DNA from 4 places in the Mesorhizobium sp. P2_B11 genome. Region 1 is predicted to be linked to each of the others. Evidence: riboswitches for the same ligand, from Rfam matches in the RefSeq annotation. Region 1 holds a riboswitch; each other region holds the start of a gene.
The links. A riboswitch is a leader RNA that binds a small molecule or an ion and turns the genes downstream of it on or off. The one in region 1 is predicted to bind cobalamin.

Region 1 (5,501 bases):
CGTGGTGCCGCTGATGGCGATGGTGCGTCACCGGGCCTTGCGCAAATCCACGGTGCCGGTCGCGCTGATGTTTTCGGTGCGGGTCTGGGACGAGGTGATCTTCCGCGACGAGCTGATCGGCCTCGACGACCGCCGCGACGGTTTCGACCTGGTGCTGACGCTGACGCGCGAGGCCGCACAGCGTCCGTCCGACTATTCAAGGCGCATCGACACGGCAATGGTCATGCAGGCGCTCACACGGCTGCCACAACCGCCGGCGCTTGCCTTCGTCTGCGGCTCGAACGCCTTCGTCTCGGCCGCCGCCCAGGCGCTGATCGACACCGGCATGTCTGCGGACATCATCCGCACCGAGCGGTACGGCGTCTAATGCATGTCGCCCAGAAGTGTGCAGCGGTTCTGGGACAACGACATGCATAAAAACAAAGCGGCGACGCTCAGGCCTCGATTTCGAGCGCCGACAGCGGTTTCGAGCAGCAGGCGAGAATGAAGCCGTCATCGATCTCGTGGTCGAGGATGCCGCCATTGTGGCTCATCTCGACATCGCCGGAGACCTTCTTCACCTTGCAGGTGCCGCACAGGCCGAACTCGCAGGCGGCCGGTATGCGCACGCCTGAGCTGCGCGCTGTCTGCAGCACAGTCTGCCCGGCGACGCAGTCGGCGTCGACCTCCGAAAGCGAGAAGCGGATCGGGGTCACAGCTTCGACAGGAACAGCAGTGCCGTCTTCGCCGGGTGAGGCAAACGGCGCCGGCACCTCCTCCACCGCGGGCGTGGCAAAGCTCTCCTGATGATATTTCGTCATGTCGAAGCCGGCGGCGTCCAGCATGCCGCGCACGGCGCGCATGAACGGATCGGGGCCGCAGCAGAAGATCTCGCGTTCGCGGAAATCGGGCGCCAGCAGCGGCAGCCGGATCGCGTCGATGCGGCCCATATGGCCGTACCAGCCTTCACGGCTCGAGCGTTCCTCGATCATGAAGCCGAGCGACAGGCCGGGCATATGGCCACCAAGCAGTTCAAGTTCCTTGCGGAAGATGATCTCTTCCGCGCGCCGCGCGCAGTTGACGAAGCCGACATCCGTCCATGGCGCACAGTCGTTCAGCCAGCGCAGCATCGACATCATCGGCGTCACGCCGGAGCCGGCCGAAATGAACAGATATTTGGCCGCGGGGTGGCTGTGCAACGAGAAGTCGCCGGCCGGTCCATAGGCCTTGACGTGGGAGCCGGGTACCAGGTTCTCGAACATCCAGCGTGTGCCGATGCTGCCGGCTTGCGCCTTCACCGTCACCGCGATCGAAAACGGCCGCGACGGCGACGACGACAGCGTGTAGGTGCGCATCAGCGGCCCGTCCGGTGTCGGCAGCTCCAGCGTCACGAACTGGCCCGGCTTGTAGCGGAACCAGGTCTGGTTGTCGGAGCGGAAGGTGAAGGTCTTGACGCCGGGCGCCTCGTCGCTGACGCCGATCACCTCCAGCACCTGCAGCCTGTCGTTCCATGGCGCCATCTGGTCGAGATGGCGATAGAGCCCAAGATCCGTCATCGCATTCATCCTTCAACCTCTCTTAGGCGACGCTGCGCAGCGCCGGCCGCCCGCCTTCGACAAGGCGCGGGCCAATGAAGGCCGCGTACCATTCGACGAACTGGATCACGCCGCCTTCATGCAGCTCCGAATAGGGGCCTGGCTCATAGGCCGGCGACAGGATGCCGAAGGCGTTTTCCTCGACGATGCGGCGGTCCTGGTCGTTGGTCTCGGTCCAGACATGGGTGAGCTCTTCAAGGTTGTAGTCGACACCCTCGACCGCATCCTTGTGCACCAGCCACTTGGTCGTCACCGCGGTTTCGGTGGCGCTAATCGGTAGCACACGGAAGGTGACGGCGTGGTCGCCGAGGATGTGGTTCCAGGTCGTCGGATAGTGGTACAGCAGCAAGGAGCCGATGCGGTCGGTCGCGACGCTGTCGGACAGGTTCTTCTTCACCGCCCGCTTGCCGGTCATCGTGTAGCTGACCGCATCGCGCAGGAGCGGCGCGCGGGTGGCGCGGTATTGTCCGGCAGGATCGATGCGGAATTTGCTCGGCAGGCCCGCCTCCTCGCATTTTGCCCAATGCGCCAGCATCTCCGGGTCGCTGTCGGCGCCCTGCACGCCGGTCACGGTCGGCGCTTCCGGGAAGGTCTTGCAAAGCTCGGGATGATTGCCGGCGCAGTGATAGCACTCGCGGTTGTTTTCCCAGACCAGCTTCCAATTGCCCTTCTCGATGATCGTGCTCTCGAAGGCGACCTTGGCTTCGCTAAGCCGGTGCGGCTTGAGGTACGGTTCGATCATGGCGCGCATCGGCGCGAAGTCTGCGGGTTCTTTCGCCAGGCAGATGAAGATGTAGCCGGCCACACTTTCGCAGGCGACCGGCTTCAGGCCGAACTGGCTCTTGTCGAAACCCTCGGCCATCTGGCGGGCGAACAGCAGGCGGCCATCGAGTTCGTAGGTCCACTGGTGATAGGGACAGACGAGCTTTGCCGCCGTACCTTTCTCGGTGTTGCAGACGCGGCTGCCGCGATGGCGGCAGGAATTGTGAAAGGCGTTGATGTTGCCCTTCTGGTCGCGGACCAGCACCACCGGATAGTCGCCGATCTGCACGGTGATATAGCTGCCGGGCTTCGGCAGTTCGCAATCATGGCCGATGAACAGCCAGTCGCGATACCAGATCAGCTCCATGTCGAGCTTGAAGTAGTCCGGGTCGGTGTAGAAGGGCTGTTCGAGCGAAAAGCCTTGCTTGCGGCCGTTCAAGAGCCTCAGCATGTCGTTGCGCGCATCCATAGTTCTGTCCTCGTGGTTTAAGGACTGAACTTGGTGGTGATGGAGGAAGGATCGGCCGCAGGCCGGCGGTGACGCCGGACATGCACTATCCACCTCTTGACCGCCCACCGCGATCAGTCGAGTTCAAGCATCTCGGGCTGGTTTCCGGGCTCTGGAGTTGTCCTTGCGGACCATCGCGACACCTTCCCAGGCTATTGCCCAGTGGTCTCCCGTTGCGACTTGGACTCCACCACCGTTGCGGGGGCAGCGCCGGATTCTGACCGGCTTCCCAATTCTCCGCTGCGTCGTCACGAAGCGGCACCTGAGATGTGATCATCTAATCACGGCAGCGATCGCGACATCGGCATGAATGCGACATCGTCTCCATGCGGCGCGACACGCGCGACAAACGCGGGCGGCCGACGATTGTGGGGCTGACGGCGCTGTTTTCGGGACAGATCGCGGCCATCGCAAATCACCTCGAATCAGACTGTCGACCAACGAAAAAACCGTCAACAGTATCGAAAAGTGACTATTAGCAGTTTCTAAAATCGAACCGAACGGTTCGTTTCTGTTGACAATGCGTGCAGGACGGTGTGAACGCTGACGCCCGGACACACTCAGTGAGCCGAATGGCGCTTTCACATAAACCTTTGTATTATTTACATAAAATAAGATGATAGGCATGCTTATGAAAATTACAAGAGGCGAAGTTGCGGCCTGGTTGGAACAACTTCGTGATTGGAAACCAGCCTACGGCTTTCCCACATCGGGGCTGTCCGAACGACGCGAATTCCTCCCAGGACACGCCGCTAGACGGACAGCAAAACTGGAGTACCAAAAATGAAAAAGATCATCCTCACTGCCGCCGCCGTTTTGGCCATCACCGGCAGCGCCTTCGCTGGTGGCGACAATTATGGTTCCAATGGTGCGAACCAGCCCGCTGCCGCGGTTGACAGCTCGTATACGGCTTCCATTCAGAAGTCGGCGCCCGCTGACAAGCAGCCCATCGTTCAGGGCAGCGACCGCAACCTCTTCGGCCGTTAACAGCTGATCCCGATCCAAACAACAGAGTCGCGGCACGTCCGTCGCTCTTGGGATCTCGAAGATATTCAGGAGTATTTAAAATGAAAAAGATCATCCTTGCTGCCGCCGCCGTTCTGGCAGTTTCCGGCAGCGCTTTCGCCGCCAGCGACAACTATGGTTCGAATGGCGCCAACCAGCCCGCGGTTACGTCGACCGACAATAGCCACACCGCTTCGGTTGAGAAGTCGGTTCCGGCCGAGCAGGTCCCAGCTCAGAGTTCCAACCGCGACCTCTACGGCAACCGCTAACAGCCGATCCCCAGCATGTGGCGGATTTGTCCGTCACTGCTGGCGACATCGCAAAATTCAGGAGACTTGAAATGAAGAAGATCATTCTTGCCACCGCAGCCCTTCTGGCTGTTTCGAGCGCTGCCTTCGCGGCCAGCGACCATTACGGCTCCAACGAAGCCAACCAGCCGGCCGCTACCTCGGTCGACACCACGCGCACGTCGTCGTTCAACACCAGCTCGCCGGTCTACAAGCTGTTGAACTCGTCAGGCGACGTACAGAAGTCGGCCCCCCAAGGCAGCGATAGGAACCTCTTCGGCAACCGCTAACAGCCGAAGCTGGTAATAAAAAAGAGCGGCGGGCCTGGCCCGCCGCTTTTTTTGATACCGGTACGGCGCGCCGATCTCAGGCCGCCTTCACTTCCAATGGCTTGAGCGAGAAGGAATGCCCGTCGGCATCGAAGATGTGCAGGTCGCCGGCGTCCGCAGTCAGCCGCAGCTTTGCCCCGCGCTTGACCTCGACATTGCCGGGCAGCTTGGTCACCAGCGGCAGGTCGGCACGGCCGATGTCGACATAGACCAGCTGGACCTCGCCGAGCTGCTCGACATAGTCCACCACGCCCTCGAACAGATACTCCGTGCCGGTGGCGACCGACAGATCCTCCGGCCGCACGCCGAAGCTGACCGCCGCACCCTTGGCGGACGCCGGCGTCGCGATCGGCACCGTGGCCTTGCGGCCGCCGACATGGCTGACGATGGTCGGATTACCGGTATTGTCGATCGTCGCCGGCAGGATGTTCATGGCCGGCGAGCCGATGAACTGGGCGACGAACAGATTGCCGGGCTTCTTGTAGAGGTCCATCGGCGTGCCGACCTGCTCGATATGACCGTCCTTCAGCACCACGATGCGGTCGGCGAGCGTCATCGCTTCGACCTGGTCGTGGGTGACGTAGATCATCGTCGTGTTGGGCATCGATTCCTTGAGCTTGGCGATCTCGATGCGGGTGGCGACGCGAAGTGCGGCGTCGAGGTTCGACAGCGGCTCGTCGAACAGGAACACTTTCGGGTTGCGCACGATGGCGCGGCCGATGGCGACGCGCTGGCGCTGGCCACCCGACATCGCCTTGGGCAGGCGGTCGAGATATTTGGTCAGCTGCAGGATCTCGGCCGCCTGCTTCACCCGCTTGTCGATCTCAGCCTTGCTTTCCTTGCCGATCTTCATCGAGAAGGCCATGTTGTCGTAGACCGTCATATGCGGATAGAGCGCATAGGACTGGAACACCATGGCGATGCCGCGCTTGGACGGCGGCACATCGTTCACCACCTCGCCGGCGATCTTCAACTCGCCGGAGGTGATCTCTTCAAGCCCGGCGATGGACCGCAGCAAGGTCGACTTGCCGCAGCC
Region 2 (5,501 bases), on a different contig from region 1:
CCGCAGTGTCCGACCAGGCGAAGACATGGACCGGAATGCCGGTCGATGCGAGCATCGCCCGGAACTCGCCATTGGCCTCGCCATAGACATGCACCTGCCAGTCGAGCGCGCGCAGTGGTTCGAAATTGTCGCCATTCGCCGCCGGGACATAGGGCAGGCGGTCGCCGCCCTCGATCGTGCCGGCCTTGCCGCTGCTGATCGCGCTTGCGCGGTATTGAATGCGGGTCTGCGAAATCAGCCCGAAAAACCTGCGCGATCCAAAAGCAGTGCCGAGCGCCGCGCGCAAAACCTTCGGCATCAGATAGCGGCGGAACAGGCCGACCAGCCGCGAGCGGCTGGTGGCGACCCGAAACGCTTGGTCGGTGCTGTCGATCAGCTTGCGGGCAAAGGCGATGCGCTCCGGCTCGTAGCTGTCGAGCAGGCGCTGATCGGCACGGCCCTGCACCACGGCGGCGAGTTTCCAGGCGAGGTTGACCGCGTCACCCATGCCGGTGTTCATGCCCTGGCCGCCGGCCGGGCTGTGGATATGGCCGGCATCGCCGGCGAGGAAGACGCGGCCGACGCGGAAGCGGTCGGCGACGCGGTGATGGACGCGGTAGGTCGAGAACCAGTTGACCCTGTCGATCGCCACGCCGGTGTCGCGCTCGACATCGGCGCGGATCGCTTCGAAGGTGATCGTCTCGTCGGCCTCATGCGCCTTTGGCACGATGCCGATCAGGCGCAACGAGCCTGACTGCCGCACAGGCATGACGATGGCAAAGCCATAGGCGCTGATGACCGTGTCCATGCCGTTGCGGGTGACGTCGCCGCGGCCGTCGACGTCGGCGACATAGAAGGCCTGCTCGTAAGTACCGCCGGGAAAGCCGATGTTAAGCCCGTGGCGCACCGCGCTGCGGGCGCCATCGCAGCCCGCGAGATAGGCGGCGCTGACCGTCTCGTCCGTACCATTCTTGCGCAAGGTGGCGACGACCGCATTGCCCTTGTCCTCGAAGGCGACAAGCTCGGTGTTGCGCTCGACCTGAACGCCGGCGCGCTCCAGATGCGCAATCAGCACGCGCTCGTGAACATCCTGCGGCAGGGCGAAGGCGAACGGGTAAGGGCTGATGCCGCGGCCGAAATCGGCCAGCGGCAGTTTTGCGGCAATGCCGGCCGGCGTGTGCACGGTCAGCTGTTCGATCTTCACGCCAGCGGCGATCACGTCGTCGACGATGCCGATCTGGCGGTGGAATTCCAGCGTGCGGGCCTGGACGGCCAGCGCCCGCGATGTCTCGCCGGGACCGGCGTCTTTGTCGAAGAGGCGGACCGGAACACCGAGACGGGTGAGCCAAAGCGCAAGCGTCAGGCCGGTCGGACCGGCGCCGGCAATAAGGACTTTTGGTTGAGCCGTGCTCATTTTGTTTCTCCCTCAAGAGTGCGGACTTTTTCATGTTCGCGCAAGCGGCTGTCGCCGAAACGGCGGCAACGATCCTGGCTGGGAGAGGGGGCGTTTTTGGCGCAAATCGAAGTCAGTCCGCCCGTTTCACCAGCACGCTTTCATTCGGCGTTTCGGCGGCTGAAATCCCGATCGGTTTCTGAAAATTTTCCGATGTTTTGGCGACCGGCCTTGACGAAGGCGGCTTGTTGACGGGGCGGCTTCGCTCCGAAGCCTGGGACCAGATGGCGAAGCCGCGGCTCAGCAGGCCGCCGCCGAAACGTCTGTCTTGCGGACCCGCATGGATCCGCGAGCCAAAAAGGTCGCAGCACGTTCGGCGCTCGCAACAGCGCGGCGGCTTGACAGGGCAGCGGGATACCCTTTAGTTGTTATGATATTACATAACCAACCGATGCAAAGTGGAGCAACCGTCACAGAAATTCATTGCGGCGCGACCGATGGAAAACTACGCTGCGCCTCGTGATGGTCCCCGCGCCGAAAGGTCAGGGGTGAAAAGGGAACACGGTGAAATCCGCAAGGGTCGAAGCCGTGGCTGCCCCCGCAACTGTAAGCGGCGAGCAAAATCCGACAAGCCACTGGCCGGCAAGGCTGGGAAGGCAGGATGGCGCTAGGACCCGCGAGCCAGGAGACCTGCCATCTCAATGAGTTGACCGGACGGGGTGTGCCGGGAGGAGACGTGGACGTCGGTCTTGTCGGCCGGCTGCCCGACCTGCCTTCCGTCGCCTATTGAGAAAGTGACGGAACGTTGGACGCCGACATCCACCGCATCATCGTGTGCACGCTCTGCCGCGATCTCGTGACCGGGGTCAGATCGGGCGAGGGCCTCTGCGCGGATCTGCGCGCCCGACTCGCGGCTCACTATGAACCGGCGGTTGCCCAGGGCTTTTCGGTTGTGGGCGTGGCCTGCATGGCAGGCTGCTCGCGGCCGCTGACGGTCGGCTTCCAGGCGCCCGGCAAGGCCGCCTATGTCTTCGGCTCCATCGACGCGCGGGCCGATGCCGGCCACCTCGTGCGGTTTGCAAAACTCTATGCCTCGCTCGCCGACGGCTGGTGCAATTCCGGGCAGCGCCCGGCCAGGCTGGCGGGCAAGACACTCGCCCGCATTCCGGGTTGTCCGACAACAGGCAAACCATGACCGCGCCGCTTCTCGAAGCCCATAGACTGACCGCGACCACTAACGACCGGTTGCTGGTGGATGGCGTCAGCCTCTCGGTGGCGGCGGGCGATCGCCTTGCCATCATCGGCCCCAATGGCGCCGGCAAGACGACGCTGTTGCGCATGCTGTGTGGCACGCTGCGGCCGAGCGCGGGCGAGGTGGCATTTCTCGGCCGCCGCCTGGACAGGATTTCAACCGCCGAGCGCGCGCTGCACATGGCCGTCGTCGGCCAGACGGACCAGCCGGATCCCCGGCTCGGCGTGATCGATTATGTCGAGCTCGGCCGGGTTCCGCATGCCGGCCTGCGACGCCCGCACGAAGACCGCGACATCGTCGTCGACGCCCTGCGCCGGACCGGGCTCTTGCCGCTCGCCGGCCGTACCATCGGCTCGCTGTCGGGCGGCGAACGCCAGCGCGCGCAATTGGCCCGCGCCATCGCCCAGCAGCCGCGCATCCTGTTCCTCGACGAGCCGACCAATCACCTCGATCCACGCGCCCGCGGCGAGCTGCTCGACCTGGTCGCCGGCTTCGGCATGACGGTGGTGGCCGTGCTGCACGATCTGTCGCTGGTCGCACCCTTCGCCACTCGGGTCGCCGTGATGAACGAGGCGCGCCTGCACGCCCTGGCCGGGCCGCGCGAGGCGCTGACCCAGCACCTCATCCGCGACATCTTCGGTATCGACGTCCTGTGGCTGCGCCATCCCACAGAAGACCGCGAACTCACCGTCTTCGAAGTTCCCAACCGTGTCTCGTCGCCATTCTGAACCAACCCATTGCAAAATCATCCAAGGAGCACCGCCCCGTGAAACGCCTCGTTCTGTCGCTTGCCGCCTCGCTGTTTGCCTCCGCCGCCTTTGCCTTCCCGGTGACCGTCGACAGTTGCGGCAAGAAGCTGACCTTCGACGCGCCGCCCAAGCGCGCCGTCATCCACGATCTCAACATGGCCGAGATGGCGTTTGCGCTAAAACTGCAGCCTTCGATCGTCGGCCTGACCGGCATTACCGGCTGGTACAAGGTCGGCCCGGAATTCAAGGCCGAGCAGGGCTCGATCCCGGAACTGGCGCCAAAATATCCGACCATGGAAAACCTCGTCGCGGTCCAGCCCGATTTCTTCTTCGCCGGCTGGTACTATGGCATGGACCCTGGCGGCGCGGTGACGCCAGACACACTCGCCCCGCACGGCATCAAGACGCTGGTGCTGACCGAAAGCTGCGTCCACCTCGACAAGAACCGACCTGCCGCCTCGATGGACCTGCTCTATGGTGACGTCGAAAAGCTGGGCAGGATTTTTGGCAAGGAGGCTGACGCCGAGAAACTTGTCACCGGCTGGAAGGCGCAGCTCACCGCCATCACCGCCAAGGTCGGCGACCACAAGGGTACGCGGGTGTTTCTCTATGACTCCGGCGAAGACAAGCCGTTCACCGCCGGCAAGTTCGCCATCCCCAGCGCCATGATCACTGCCGCCGGCGGCGAAAACATCATGGCCGACATGAACACCAGCTGGGGCAACACCGATTGGGAAACAGTGGCGTCGCGCAACCCGCAATTCCTCATCCTGCTCGATTACCAGGATGGCGGCGGCTACAAGAAATTGCTCGACTTCCTGAAAGCGCACCCGGCGATGAAGGAGACCGATGCGGTCAAGAACGAGCGCTTCGTCGCGCTGCGCTATGCCGAGCTGACGCCCGGGCCGGCCAACATCGAGGCCATCGAAAAGATCGCCAAGGCGATGCATCCGGAAGCGTTCTGAGCGACATGCTTCAGCCGGAAATCTGAGCTTGCCGCACAAGACATTCGTACCGGTCATGCTGGCGGGAGCGGTGGCAGTCGCCGCTCTCGCTTTGCTGTCGATCGCCTATGGTTCGACGCTGATCCCGCTGGCCGATGTCGTTGCAGCGCTTGGCCGTGCCATCGGGCTTGGCGGGCACGACGTGTCCGGCCCGGTCGGCAAGATCGTCGTCGATCTCCGTCTGCCGCGCGCGATCCTGGCGATCTGTGTCGGCGCCGGTCTCGGCATCGTCGGCGCGTTGCTGCAGACGGTGACCCGCAACGACCTGGCCGATCCGTTCCTGTTCGGCCTGTCGTCGGGAGCAGCCGCTGGTGCGGTTTCCGTCATCACTGTCTTCGGCGACAGTTTTGGCATCTGGACCTTGCCGGTCGCGGCCTTCACCGGCGGCATCCTGGCCACCGGCGTTGTGCTGGTGCTGGTGGCGCGGGTCAAGGGGCAGGGCCCCGAGCGGCTGATCCTTGCCGGCCTCGCCGTCTCCTTCCTGTTCACCGCGCTCACCAACTATCTGGTCTTCGCCGGCGACCAGCGCGCAGCCCATTCCGTGCTGTTCTGGACGATGGGCGGCCTTGGCCTGGCGCGCTGGGACAACATCTGGCTCGGCGCACTGGGCGCAGGCACCATCCTTGCCTATGCGCTGTGGAACCACCGCCGGCTCGATGCATTCCTGGCCGGCGAAAATGCCGCCGAGAGCCTTGGCGTTCCGGTGGCGCGGATGCGCCGGACGACCTTTCTCGTCGCCGCGTTCTCGACGGCAATTCTTGTCTCGGTCGCCGGCGTCATCGGCTTCGTCGGCCTGATGATCCCGCATCTGTCGCGACCCTTTGCCGGTCCCCTGCATTTGCGCCTGGTCGCCAGCTGCGCCGTGCTCGGAGCCGTGCTGCTTCTGGCAAGCGATCTCTTGGCGCGCACCTTGCTGCCGCCGCAGGAATTGCCGATCGGCATCATCACCAGTTCGGTCGGCGCCTTCTTCGTGGTCGCGATGGTCATTCGCAATCGTCATTGATGGCGTCGGCAGCACTGACAGCGATCGCATTTTCGGGCTGCCATCCCCGTTTGCCGGCTCTGGCGCAACGCGGCATCTTGAATAGTAAGCACGCTTATAATATATATCACTCATGGTTTCC
Region 3 (5,501 bases), on a different contig from region 1:
GGCCTTCGCGCCGCGCCTTCAGCGTCGCCACGACCTTGTCGAGGTCGAGATAGTCGTAGCGCAGCGCAATGTTCAGCTCATCGAGCACGACAAGGCTGATCGAGGGGTCGGCGATCAGTTCCAGCGCCTTGGCCCAGGCTGCCTCGGCCGCCGCGATGTCGCGTTTGAGATCCTGCGTTTCCCACGTAAATCCCTCGCCCATCGTGTGCCAGACGACGCGCTCGCCGAACGCCGCGAAGGCATCCTTTTCGCCGGTGTGCCATTTGCCCTTGATGAACTGGACGACGCCGACGCGCTTGCCGTAGCCGAGCATGCGCAGCGCCAGCCCGAAGGCAGCGGTGGTCTTGCCCTTGCCGGGCCCGGTGTTGACGATCAGCAGCCCCTTCTCGACCGTCTTTTCCGCAACCTCGGCATCCTGCACCGCCTTGCGCTTGGCCATCTTGGCGCGGTGGCGTTCCTCGTCTTTTGCGTCGATGTCGGTCATTTATTTCACCTTGAGCGGCAGCCCGGCCACCATCAATAGCACCGTATCGGCAATTGCCGCGACCTGCTGGTTGAGCCGGCCGGCTGCGTCGCGGAACCGGCGTGCGAGCGCATTGTCCGGCACGATGCCTTGCCCGACTTCGTTGGAGACCACGAACCACGGTCCGCGCGGTCGCGACAGCACATCGGCCAGCCGCAGGCATTCTGCGTCGAGTTCATGATCAGCCAACATATGATTGGTCAGCCACAGCGTCAGGCAGTCGACGAGCACCGGCTGGTTGTCGGGTAGTGCTTCGAGCGCGCCGGCGAGATCGAGCGGCGCATCGATGGTCGCCCAGCCTTCGCCGCGCCGCGACCTGTGCTGCGCGATGCGCTCACGCATCTCGTCGTCATAGGCTTCAGCGGTGGCGATATAGGCCCATGGCGGCGGCAGCGCCGTCGCCAGGGTTTCGGCATGCGCGCTCTTGCCGGAGCGCGCACCGCCGATGATGAAGGTCAAACTGCGATCAGGCAAAGCTGTCGCGCAGGCTGGTCGCCGTGCCGGTGAAGCGTCCGCGCACCACGCCGACAACCGCGCCGAGCACCAGCCAGAACACCAGATTGGTCACCGTAACCGCCACCACGAACTGATGGTGCAGGCCTTCGGGGATCGACGTTACGAAGCTGTCCGGCTGCGGCGCACCGACGATATGCGGCGCCACGATCAAGGCCACCGCAAGGATCGCCAGCGGCAGCGATTTGCGGAAGGCGATCAGGCCGAGACCGGCAGCGGTCGCCGCCACCGTTGCCCACCACCAGATCTGGCGTTGGGTGAGGTCGGCCACCGGCATGGCCGGCAGTTCCGGCGGCAGGCTGAGGCCCGGTGCGAGCGTGAACGCGGCAAAACCGGCCAGGCCCCAGAATATACCCTGGCGCCAGTTGCCGATGCCGCCGGCGAATTCGGAAACGGCCACCAGGACCAGCGCGAAACCGATGCCGGTGACGATATTGGCCAGCACGCTGAAGGCGAAGCGTTCAAAGCCGTCGGCCGGCGCCCAACCTTCATCCTCCGCCGGCGCGGCTGCTTCAGCCGGCGCGGGTGCTGCGCTGCTCATGGCATTTTCCGCAGGTGCTGGGGTGCTCATGGCATTGGTGTCCGCAGCGGCGGCGGGCGCTGCTGCATGCTCATGTTGATGGCCGCCGCCGGCCTGTTCGTAGACTTCCGCCTTCAGGATGAGCGGCACGGTCGCATAGGCCTGCAAGCAGGCGAGAACGACGCCGGCCACGAGCCCTGCGATCGCCGCGATAAACACGACGTTGCGAAACAGATTCATGATGTCAATTCCTCGTCAGTGGCAGGGAAACGCCATCGAATGGCGATAGTCGTGCGCGGCATTGTGGACCGCATCGATATGCGAGAAGCCGACAATGCCGATGACGAAAATGCCCAGAAACGCGCTCAGCACGAGCTGCGTGAAGCGCGACTGCGAGGAGACGGAAGCGCCGAGGGAGACGGAAGCGGTATTCATATCTTGTCCTTTCGCCCTCCACCCGAGGGCATCGAAGTCAGTTCCCTGTCGCCGGCAGGTCTCCTGGCTCACGGAATAACGCCCTTCCCCACCTTCCCGAAGAAAAATCCTCAGTGGCTTGGAGAGGACTACCGCACACAGTTGCGGGGGCAGCCACGGCATTGGGCAACAACTCAGCCCTCACCGCATTCCCTCTTGGTCCCTAATGGAACCGACGACATGCCTGACTATAGGCTGAAACAGCTGCATCCGGCAAACCAAATTCCGCCGGCCAACAGCGCGAATGCGCCATGCAGCATTACGGGTTCAAGGCGGAGATCCGCTCGGCGACCAGCCGCTGCAGCCGCCACAGATGGCGATCGTGAATGCCGCGCTCCTCCAGATTCTTCACCGTGTTGTAGAGATAGTCGGCGCCCGACCCCCAATGCCCACAGGATGTCGCCAGCCTGTCGACGACCTTCGCCTCGTCGAGCGGGCCGGAATAGGTCAGGCCGTTGCGGTTGATGACGAAAGCCAGCGCCCTGAGCGGACCGGCCTCGCTTGCAAGCTTCAGCATGCGCGGCCGGTAGCTTGTCGGCTTCAGCGTGACTTCGCGCCGGAACAGCTTGCCCAGCTGTTCTCGCCGGTTGTCGTCGGCCAGCCGGAAGGCGACGCCTTTGCACTGGCCACCACTGTCGAGCGCCATCATCAGGCCCGGGCTTTCCTTGGTGCCCCGCCAGCGCGTCATGTTCATACAAAAGGAACGGTGCCAGCCGCGCGCCAGGGCGACGCGGTCCTCGACATAATCGATTTCCGGCTTCCAGATCAGCGAGCCATAGCCGAACAGCCACAGCGGTTCGCTGTCAGGGAGCTCAGCCTGCAATTCGTCCAGCAGCGCGTCATAGTCGCTGTCATCGAGGTGCATCGCCTCGGGGTCGGGTCCGGCGTCGGCGATCTCGCGCCAGCAACGCGCGACCAGCTCCGGCGTAAGCGACATCTGTCGTGCGGCCAATTTTCCGAATCCCCTCAAGTCACGACATGATTATGCGCCGCGCCCGCAACCGGCAATGTCAGCCGTGATTGACAAACGATTTGCCGGGGTGTCGGCTGCACCATCCAGGGAGCCAGCCATGCAACCCAATCCGAGCCAGCGCGATCCCTACAATGGCCTGACCGAGCTTCAGCCGACGCTGCCGTCCTCGGCCTATTGGGACGCCGGCGCCTACCAGCGCGATCTCGACGCCATCTGGTACAAAAGCTGGCTGCTGGTCTGCCGCGAGGCCGACCTCGCCCAGCCTTTGGCGTTCAGGACATTTCGCGTCGGCACGCAGGAAATCGTCGTGCTGCGCGATGACACCGGGCAATTGCGCGCCTTCCACAACACCTGCCGGCATCGCGGCTCACAACTTTGCCAGGAGAGCGAGGGTCGGCTGAAGGCGCGGCTGATCACCTGCCCCTACCACGCCTGGTCCTATTCGCTGCGCGGCGATCTCGTGCGCGTGCCCTCGAAATCGCTGCCCGAGGGTTTCGACAAGGCCGACCACCCGCTTTTTCGCGTGGCGCTGTCGGTGTGGCGCGGCTTTGTCTTCGTCAACCTGCAGGAGGACGCGGCCGGCTCGGCGCAGGCGTCCTTCGATCCGGCATCGGGCAACCTCGGCAACTGGCCGCTGGAAACGCTGGTATCAGGCCATGTGCTGCGCAAGGTGATGAACTGCAACTGGAAGATTTTTTGGGAGAACTTCAACGAGTGCCTGCATTGCCCCGGCGTCCACAAGGACCTGTCGCGGCTGGTGCCGATCTACGGCCGCGGCCTGATGAGCCGCCACGACGACCCCGACTGGGTGCGCCATGCCGACAATGACGCGCCGGAGTTTTCCGGCGGCCTGCGCGCCGGCGCCGAGACCTGGTCGCGCGACGGCCAGGCGCATGGTCCTGTGTTCTCAGGCCTGACACCAGCCGAGCGCGCGGCCGGCCAGACCTATGCCACCAATCTGCCGTCCATGTTCATCGTCGGCCATGTCGACTATGTCCGCACCGTGCGGCTGACACCGATTGGCCCGGAGCAGACCGAACTCACCGCCGAATGGCTGTTCGCGCCCGAGGCGCTGGCTGAGACCGACATCGACAATGTCGTCGCCTTCGGCACCCAGGTGCTGGAGGAGGATGCCGCGATCTGCGAGATCAACCAGAAAGGCCTGCGCTCGATGCGCCACCAGGCCGGCGTGCTGATGCCGGAGGAATATGATCTGCACCGCTTCCACAATTGGGTGCGCGACCGCCATGCAGCGTCCTGATCACAGCGATTTCGGCAGATAGCGCCACGTGACGAAGCCGCAGGCTGCCGCCAAGATGCCCAGCGTGACGAACACCGGGGCGATCTCTGGTGGTAACAGGAAGCAGCCGACCCATTCCCGGCAAAAAGCGAATTCGGCCAAAGGCTTTCCGGCTCTGGCCTAAAGCGCCACCTGATGCATGCCGCACGGCCTTCTTTTGTCCGGTGCAACCGTGATAGTCGTCTCTGGGGCTGAATCAGATCGCGAGACCATGAGCATCCATACCGCACCCGTTCCGGATCAACCGAAGCGCATCACAGCCATCGACGTCGTGCGCGGCATCGCGCTGATCGCCATGGCCAGCTACCACTTCACCTGGGATCTGGAAAATTTCCACTACACCGATCCCGGCCTCACCGCCTTCGGCTGGTGGAAGATCTATGCGCGCTGCATCGCCTCGACCTTCCTGTTCCTGGTCGGCGTCAGCCTGTTTCTCGCCCACGGCAAGCAGATCCGCTGGAACGGCTTCTGGAAGCGCTTTGCCATGGTCGCGGTGGCGGCGGCCGCCATATCGGCGGTGACGTATTTCATCACGCCGGACAGCTTCATCTTTTTCGGCATATTGCACGAGATCGCGCTGGCCAGCCTGCTTGGCCTTTTGTTCCTGCGGCTGCCGGCGCTGTTGACGCTGGTCGTGGCGGCAATCGTGATCGCAGCGCCCATCTACCTCAGGTCCGAAGCCTTCGATCATCCAGCACTTTGGTGGGTCGGCCTATCGGCGATCAACCCGCGCTCCAACGACTTTGTGCCGTTGTTTCCCTGGTTCGGCGCCGTGCTTGTCGGCATCGCGGCGGCGAAGCTTGCATCCACCAGCGGCGTGCTGGCGCGGCTGGCGACGCTGACACCCGGCCGCTGGGCCAAGCCGCTCCTCTTCATCGGCCGCCACAGCCTGGCGTTCTACCTGATCCACCAGCCGCTGCTGTTCGGCTGTGTCTGGCTGTTCTCGCAGATCGCGCCGGCACCGGTGGAGACACGGGAAGTGGTCTTCCTCAAGGAGTGCCAGGTATCCTGCGAACAGCAGCGCGACACGGCGTTCTGCGCCAGCTATTGTGTGTGCATGCTGGATACGCTGCAAGGCGAGGCAGCATTCGACCGGCTCTACAATGGCGACCAGACCCCGGAGTTCAAGGCGCATCTAAGCGACCTCGCCGGCATCTGCACAGCCAAGACGGAGGAGAGCCCGATGACTGAGGGAGGG
Region 4 (5,501 bases), on a different contig from region 1:
ATCGGCTTGCCGCCGACATCGACGAAGCCTTTGACGCGCAACACGTTCTCTTCCTCGGCGACGGTGGCGACGCGCCTGGCCAGTTCGTCCGGGTTGGCGATCGAGGGGATGTCGACGATGAACGTGTCGAAATCGTCATGCTCGTGATCGAAGGCGCCGTCATGGTGCGACTTGCGGTTCTCGATGTCGTCCTCGACGGCGAGGCCGAGGCCAAGCAGGACAGAGGGATCGACCTTGCCGTGCGCCGTCGCCACAATCTTCACGGCGCGGGCGGAATGTTCGTTGATAATGGCGTTGGCGCGGGCCGTGCCGACCGAATCCATCAAATCGCTCTTCGACAGGATGATCAGGTCGGCGCAGGCGATCTGGTCCTCGAACACCTCCTCGACCGGGTCGTCGTGGTCCAGCGTCTCGTCCTGAACACGCTGCGCCTGCAAGGCGTCCATGTCGTTGGCGACGCGTCCCTCAGCCAGCGCCGGGCCGTCGACCACGGCGATCACGCCGTCAACCGTGACGCGGCTTTTCACGCTCGGCCACTGGAATGCCTGGACCAGCGGCTTGGGCAGGGCCAGGCCCGAGGTCTCGATCAGGATGTGGTCGACCCTTGGTGTCAGTGCGAGAATTTTGTCGAGCGCCGGCACGAAATCGTCGGCAACGGTGCAGCAGATGCAGCCATTGGCCAGTTCGACGATGTTTTCCTCCGGGCAGGTGTCGATGCCGCAGCCTTTCAGGATTTCACCGTCAATGCCGATGTCGCCGAACTCGTTGACGATGATGGCGATGCGCTTGCCGCCGGCGTTTTCCAGGAGATGGCGGACCAGCGTCGTCTTGCCGGCGCCGAGGAAGCCGGTAACGACGGTGCAGGGAACACGGGAAACGGATGCGGTCATGATCAGTCCTTCAGCATGTCGAGGGGCGGGATGCGGGCTACGAGGCCGCGCTTGAGGGAATCGGGCCGGCCGCGCCAGGGGATGAGGCCGTCGGTCGAGGTGGCGAAGAGCTTTGCGCCGGTGACGAGGTCGGCGCCGCTGGTTGGGGTCAGGTCGCCGAAGACATAGCTCCAGCAGCCGTCGCGCAGGATGGCGGCGCTGAGCCGGCGCTTGCAGTTGCCGAGGCATTCGACCGTGCGGACACGGATGTTGTCATCCGCTGCTGCGCGGCGCGTGTCGTCGGCCAGCAGTTCGCCGGCGCGGGGATGGGCGTCGGAGCCGGTCTCGTCGCGGCAGGAGGCACAGACGATGACCGTCACGCCAGCCAACGCGTCGCCATCGGCGGACGAAATATCCGCTGTGCCAGCCGAAAAACTGCTGTTCTGGTCCAAAAACCGGGCTCCTTGCCCGGAAACCCGCCAGGCGATCGGATACTTCTGTCGCAGACGGCAGGTCTCCTGGCTCGCGAGTCGTCGCCTTGGTTAGCCGCCTTCCCGGTGTTACCCAGTGGCATTCGGCCTTGGCTCGTCGCTTACAGTTGCGGGGACAGCCGCGGATTTGAGCTTTTCACCTCGCACCGCATTCCCTCTTAGCCCCTGCCGTTGCGGGCAAKGGACCGTCTGGAGCGGATTTAGGCTTTTGCGGGCAGCGGTGTCAACGCGCGGCTACGACATGGCGATGTCGGCCAGGGGCTGCCCCAGATCGCCGGCAGGCGTCACTTCCATGCGCTCAAGCCCAAGCCAGCCCTGCATCTGCTTCAGTTCCTCGAAGAGTTGCGCGGCAGTCTCCGGCGGAGCGCCGGGCTCGGCATAGGCGGCATGGACGCGCAGCACGCTGGCGGGACGGTCGGCCTTGAGGTCGACGCGCCCCACGATCCGGTCGCCGAGCAGGAAGGGCAGGACGTAATAGCCGTATTGGCGCTTGTCGGCCGGGGTGTAGATCTCGATGCGGTAGTGGAAGTCGAACAGCCGCTCCGAGCGCGAGCGCTCGAAGACGACGGGGTCGAATGGCGCCAGCAAGGCACGGGCTTCGATTTTTCGCGGCAGGCGCGCGTCCTTGTGGAGGTAAGCCGGCTTGTCCCAGCCTTCGACACGCACCGGCAGCAATTCGCCCAACTCGACCAGTTCCTCCAGCCGACCCTTCATGTCGGCCGGCGACAGGCGGAAATAGTCGCGCAAATCGCCTGAGGTCGCGATGCCATGGGCGCGGGCGGAAATGCGCAGCAATTCGCGGTGCGCGTCTTCGGCGGCCGGCACCGGCAGATCGAGGATCGCCTGCGGCAGCACGCGCTCGGGCAGGTCGTAGAAGCGCTCGAAGCCCCGCCGGTGCGCCGTGGTGATGCGGCCGGCCCAGAACAGCCATTCGAAGGCGTGCTTGGCATGGCTCCAGCCCCACCAGCCGCCCGAACCCTTCTGGCCCTCAAGTGCCGAAGCGGCGATCGGGCCGCGCTCGGCGACCGCGCGGTAGATCTCTTCGATATAGGCGGCGTGCTCGCGGCCCCATTTGGCGAGGCCCAGATACATTTCGTCGCCCTGTTCGGCGCGCTGCATGCGCCAGCGCATCAGCGGCCAGGTCTCGACCGGCAGGAAGGAGGCCTCATGCGCCCAGTATTCGAACACGGTGCGCTTGCGGGTGACGGCGGCATTGTCGAGCAAGGCCAGAGGATAGGGGCCAAGGCGCGAATAGAGCGGCATATAGTGGGCGCGCACCACCGCGCTGACGGAATCGATCTGCAGCAGGCCGGTGCGCGAGAGCACCCGGGCGAGGTGGCGGCGGTCGGGTGTGCCGCCCGGACGGGGATCGGTAAAACCCTGGGCAGCGAGCGCGATCCGCCTGGCCATGGCGAGCGATATTTTGTCCTTCATCAAGATGCCTTTGCCCTGGTCCTGTTCGCGTATTTTTAGCCGGTGATTCCGGCGATGCTAGCAGGCTTGTGGCGGGAGATATGTCAGGAGACAAAAGTGGAGTAAAAAGTGAAGGAAATCAAACAGGAGGGGATCGGACCAGTTTTTCCCGAACTGCCGACCAGCACCCGCTTTTGAACAAGGTTTGACTTGCTTCGCTCAAAGCCCTGCGCTAACCCTCGCCGCGTTGCAGCATAGGCACCTAAAACGGTTCAGCGGTTAAACTGTCACGCTTCCGCATTAGGGTTGGTTGCTGTAATCAAAGTGGATTGGCCGCCAACGGAAAGCCGCAGCATGAACGCACTGCTCAGTTCGTACCTGCCCATTGTTCTCTTCATCGCCGTGGCGGCGGTCGTCGGTCTGGCGCTCATCATCGCGCCGTTCCTGGTGGCCTACCGCAATCCCGACCCCGAAAAGCTCTCCGCCTATGAGTGCGGCTTCAACTCTTTCGACGATGCCCGCATGAAATTCGACATCCGCTTCTACCTGGTGTCGATCCTGTTCATCATTTTCGATCTTGAAGTGGCCTTCCTGTTTCCGTGGGCGGTGTCGTTCTCGAAGATCGGCATGCTCGGTTTCTGGTCGATGATGGTGTTTTTGGCGGTGCTGACCATCGGCTTTGCCTATGAATGGAAAAAAGGAGCGCTGGAATGGGATTGAACGACAGTTCCGGCACGCTCGTCGCGCCCAAGCCCAAGGGTATCATCGACCCCAATACCGGTCGCCCCATCGGTTCTGACGATCCGTTCTTCCTCGAGATCAACAATGAGCTCGCCGACAAGGGCTTTCTGGTCACCTCGACCGAGGCGCTGATCACCTGGGCCCGCAGCGGCTCGCTGATGTTCATGACCTTCGGTCTGGCCTGCTGCGCCGTCGAGATGATCCACACTTCGATGCCGCGCTACGATTCGGAGCGGTTCGGCGTTGCGCCGCGCGCGTCCCCGCGCCAGTCCGACATCATGATCGTGGCGGGAACGCTGACCAACAAGATGGCCCCGGCCTTGCGCAAGGTCTACGACCAGATGCCGGAGCCGCGCTACGTCATCTCGATGGGCTCCTGCGCCAATGGCGGCGGCTACTACCACTATTCCTATTCGGTGGTGCGCGGCTGCGACCGCATCGTCCCGGTCGACATCTACATACCCGGCTGTCCGCCGAGCGCCGAAGCGCTGCTCTACGGCATTCTTCTCCTGCAGAAGAAGATCCGCCGCACCGGCACCATCGAACGGTAGGCCCAATGAGTGCATCCCTGAGCGAACTGTCGACTTATCTCACTGAAAAGCTGACCGGCCGGATCGGCGAAGCGGTGTTCGCCTATGGCGAACTCACCGTCGCGGTCGAGCCGGGCAATCTGATCGAGGTGGTGACCTTCCTGCGCGACGATGCGCGCTGCCAGTTTATCTCTATCATCGACGTCTGTGGCGCCGACTATCCGTCGCGGATCAGGCGCTTCGATGTCGTCTATCACTTGCTGTCACCGAAGCAGAATGTGCGCATCCGCCTGAAAGTCCAGGCCGACGAGGAAACCATGGTGCCCTCGCTCACCGGCGTGTTTCCTGGCGCCGACTGGTTCGAGCGCGAGACCTACGATCTCTACGGCGTTTTGTTCTCCGGCCATCCCGATTTGCGGCGGATCCTGACCGACTACGGTTTCGAAGGCCATCCGCTGCGCAAGGATTTCCCGCTGACCGGTTTCGTCGAGGTGCGCTACGACGACGAGGCCAAGCGCGTCATCTACGAGCCGGTGGAGCTGAAGCAGGAATTCCGCAATTTCGATTTTCTCTCGCCATGGGAAGGGACGGACTACGTTCTGCCGGGCGACGAGAAAGCCAAGACGAATTGAGGCGCCAGAATGGCCGAAACCTCCGTCCGCAATTTTAACATCAACTTTGGACCTCAACACCCTGCAGCGCATGGCGTTTTGCGCCTGGTGCTTGAGCTGGACGGCGAGGTCGTGGATCGCGTCGATCCGCATATCGGTTTGCTGCACCGCGGCACCGAAAAGCTGATCGAGCACAAGACCTACCTGCAGGCGGTGCCCTATCTCGACCGGCTCGACTATTGCGCGCCGATGAACCAGGAGCATGCCTTTGCGCTCGCCACCGAGCGGCTGCTCGGCATCGAGGTGCCGAAGCGCGGCCAGCTGATCCGCGTGCTCTATTGCGAGATCGGCCGCATCATGTCGCACATCCTCAATGTGACGACGCAGGCGCTCGACATCGGCGCGCTGACGCCGCCGCTCTGGGGCTTCGTCGAACGCGAAAAGCTGATGGTGTTCTATGAGCGTGCCTCCGGCTCGCGCATGCATGCGGCCTATTTCCGGCCGGGCGGCGTGCACCAGGATCTGCCGCAGAAGCTGGTCGAGGACATCGGCAAGTGGATCGACCCGTTCCTGAAGTCGCTCGACGATCTCGACAGGCTGCTCACCGGCAACCGCATCTTCAAGCAGCGCAATGTCGATATCGGCACGGTGTCGCTGGCCGACGCCTGGGCCTGGGGTTTCTCCGGCGTCATGGTGCGCGGCTCGGGTGCTGCCTGGGATCTGCGCAAGTCGCAGCCCTATGAGTGCTATTCCGAGATGGATTTCGACATCCCGATCGGCAAGAACGGTGACTGCTACGACCGCTACCTCGTGCGCATGGAAGAAATGCGCCAGTCGGCCAAAATC

Region 2: it holds a riboswitch for cobalamin, as region 1 does, so the genes downstream of both, AC1DYJ_RS24445 (DUF1636 family protein) here and AC1DYJ_RS00180 (aromatic ring-hydroxylating oxygenase subunit alpha) in region 1, are expected to answer to the same signal.
Region 3: it holds a riboswitch for cobalamin, as region 1 does, so the genes downstream of both, AC1DYJ_RS10970 (CbtB domain-containing protein) here and AC1DYJ_RS00180 (aromatic ring-hydroxylating oxygenase subunit alpha) in region 1, are expected to answer to the same signal.
Region 4: it holds a riboswitch for cobalamin, as region 1 does, so the genes downstream of both, AC1DYJ_RS10725 (DUF1636 family protein) here and AC1DYJ_RS00180 (aromatic ring-hydroxylating oxygenase subunit alpha) in region 1, are expected to answer to the same signal.

Annotation. Positions count from the first base shown of each region.
Region 1 covers NZ_JBFUDF010000001.1:39,924-45,424, reverse strand. The annotation lists gene AC1DYJ_RS00190 (FAD-binding oxidoreductase) at 1-367, shown strand, start outside; gene AC1DYJ_RS00185 (FAD-binding oxidoreductase) at 435-1,535, opposite strand; gene AC1DYJ_RS00180 (aromatic ring-hydroxylating oxygenase subunit alpha) at 1,558-2,805, opposite strand; cobalamin riboswitch at 2,924-3,125, opposite strand; gene AC1DYJ_RS00175 (DUF680 domain-containing protein) at 3,628-3,831, shown strand; gene AC1DYJ_RS00170 (DUF680 domain-containing protein) at 3,912-4,118, shown strand; gene AC1DYJ_RS00165 (DUF680 domain-containing protein) at 4,190-4,426, shown strand; gene AC1DYJ_RS00160 (ABC transporter ATP-binding protein) at 4,503-5,501, opposite strand, start outside.
Region 2 covers NZ_JBFUDF010000007.1:314,377-319,877, forward strand. The annotation lists gene AC1DYJ_RS24440 (FAD-dependent monooxygenase) at 1-1,393, opposite strand, end outside; cobalamin riboswitch at 1,879-2,084, shown strand; gene AC1DYJ_RS24445 (DUF1636 family protein) at 2,178-2,567, shown strand; gene AC1DYJ_RS24450 (ABC transporter ATP-binding protein) at 2,564-3,352, shown strand; gene AC1DYJ_RS24455 (ABC transporter substrate-binding protein) at 3,391-4,338, shown strand; gene AC1DYJ_RS24460 (FecCD family ABC transporter permease) at 4,394-5,380, shown strand; gene AC1DYJ_RS24465 (MarR family winged helix-turn-helix transcriptional regulator) at 5,493-5,501, shown strand, end outside.
Region 3 covers NZ_JBFUDF010000003.1:495,653-501,153, reverse strand. The annotation lists gene cobO (cob(I)yrinic acid a,c-diamide adenosyltransferase) at 1-484, opposite strand, end outside; gene cobU (bifunctional adenosylcobinamide kinase/adenosylcobinamide-phosphate guanylyltransferase) at 485-997, opposite strand; gene AC1DYJ_RS10975 (CbtA family protein) at 990-1,796, opposite strand; gene AC1DYJ_RS10970 (CbtB domain-containing protein) at 1,812-1,991, opposite strand; cobalamin riboswitch at 2,028-2,222, opposite strand; gene AC1DYJ_RS10965 (gamma-glutamylcyclotransferase) at 2,290-2,982, opposite strand; gene AC1DYJ_RS10960 (aromatic ring-hydroxylating oxygenase subunit alpha) at 3,101-4,264, shown strand; gene AC1DYJ_RS10955 (hypothetical protein) at 4,265-4,405, opposite strand; gene AC1DYJ_RS10950 (acetyltransferase domain-containing protein) at 4,515-5,501, shown strand, end outside.
Region 4 covers NZ_JBFUDF010000003.1:447,060-452,560, forward strand. The annotation lists gene cobW (cobalamin biosynthesis protein CobW) at 1-890, opposite strand, end outside; gene AC1DYJ_RS10725 (DUF1636 family protein) at 893-1,321, opposite strand; cobalamin riboswitch at 1,361-1,565, opposite strand; gene AC1DYJ_RS10730 (winged helix-turn-helix domain-containing protein) at 1,595-2,794, opposite strand; gene AC1DYJ_RS10735 (NADH-quinone oxidoreductase subunit A) at 3,128-3,493, shown strand; gene AC1DYJ_RS10740 (NADH-quinone oxidoreductase subunit B) at 3,484-4,065, shown strand; gene AC1DYJ_RS10745 (NADH-quinone oxidoreductase subunit C) at 4,071-4,676, shown strand; gene AC1DYJ_RS10750 (NADH-quinone oxidoreductase subunit D) at 4,686-5,501, shown strand, end outside.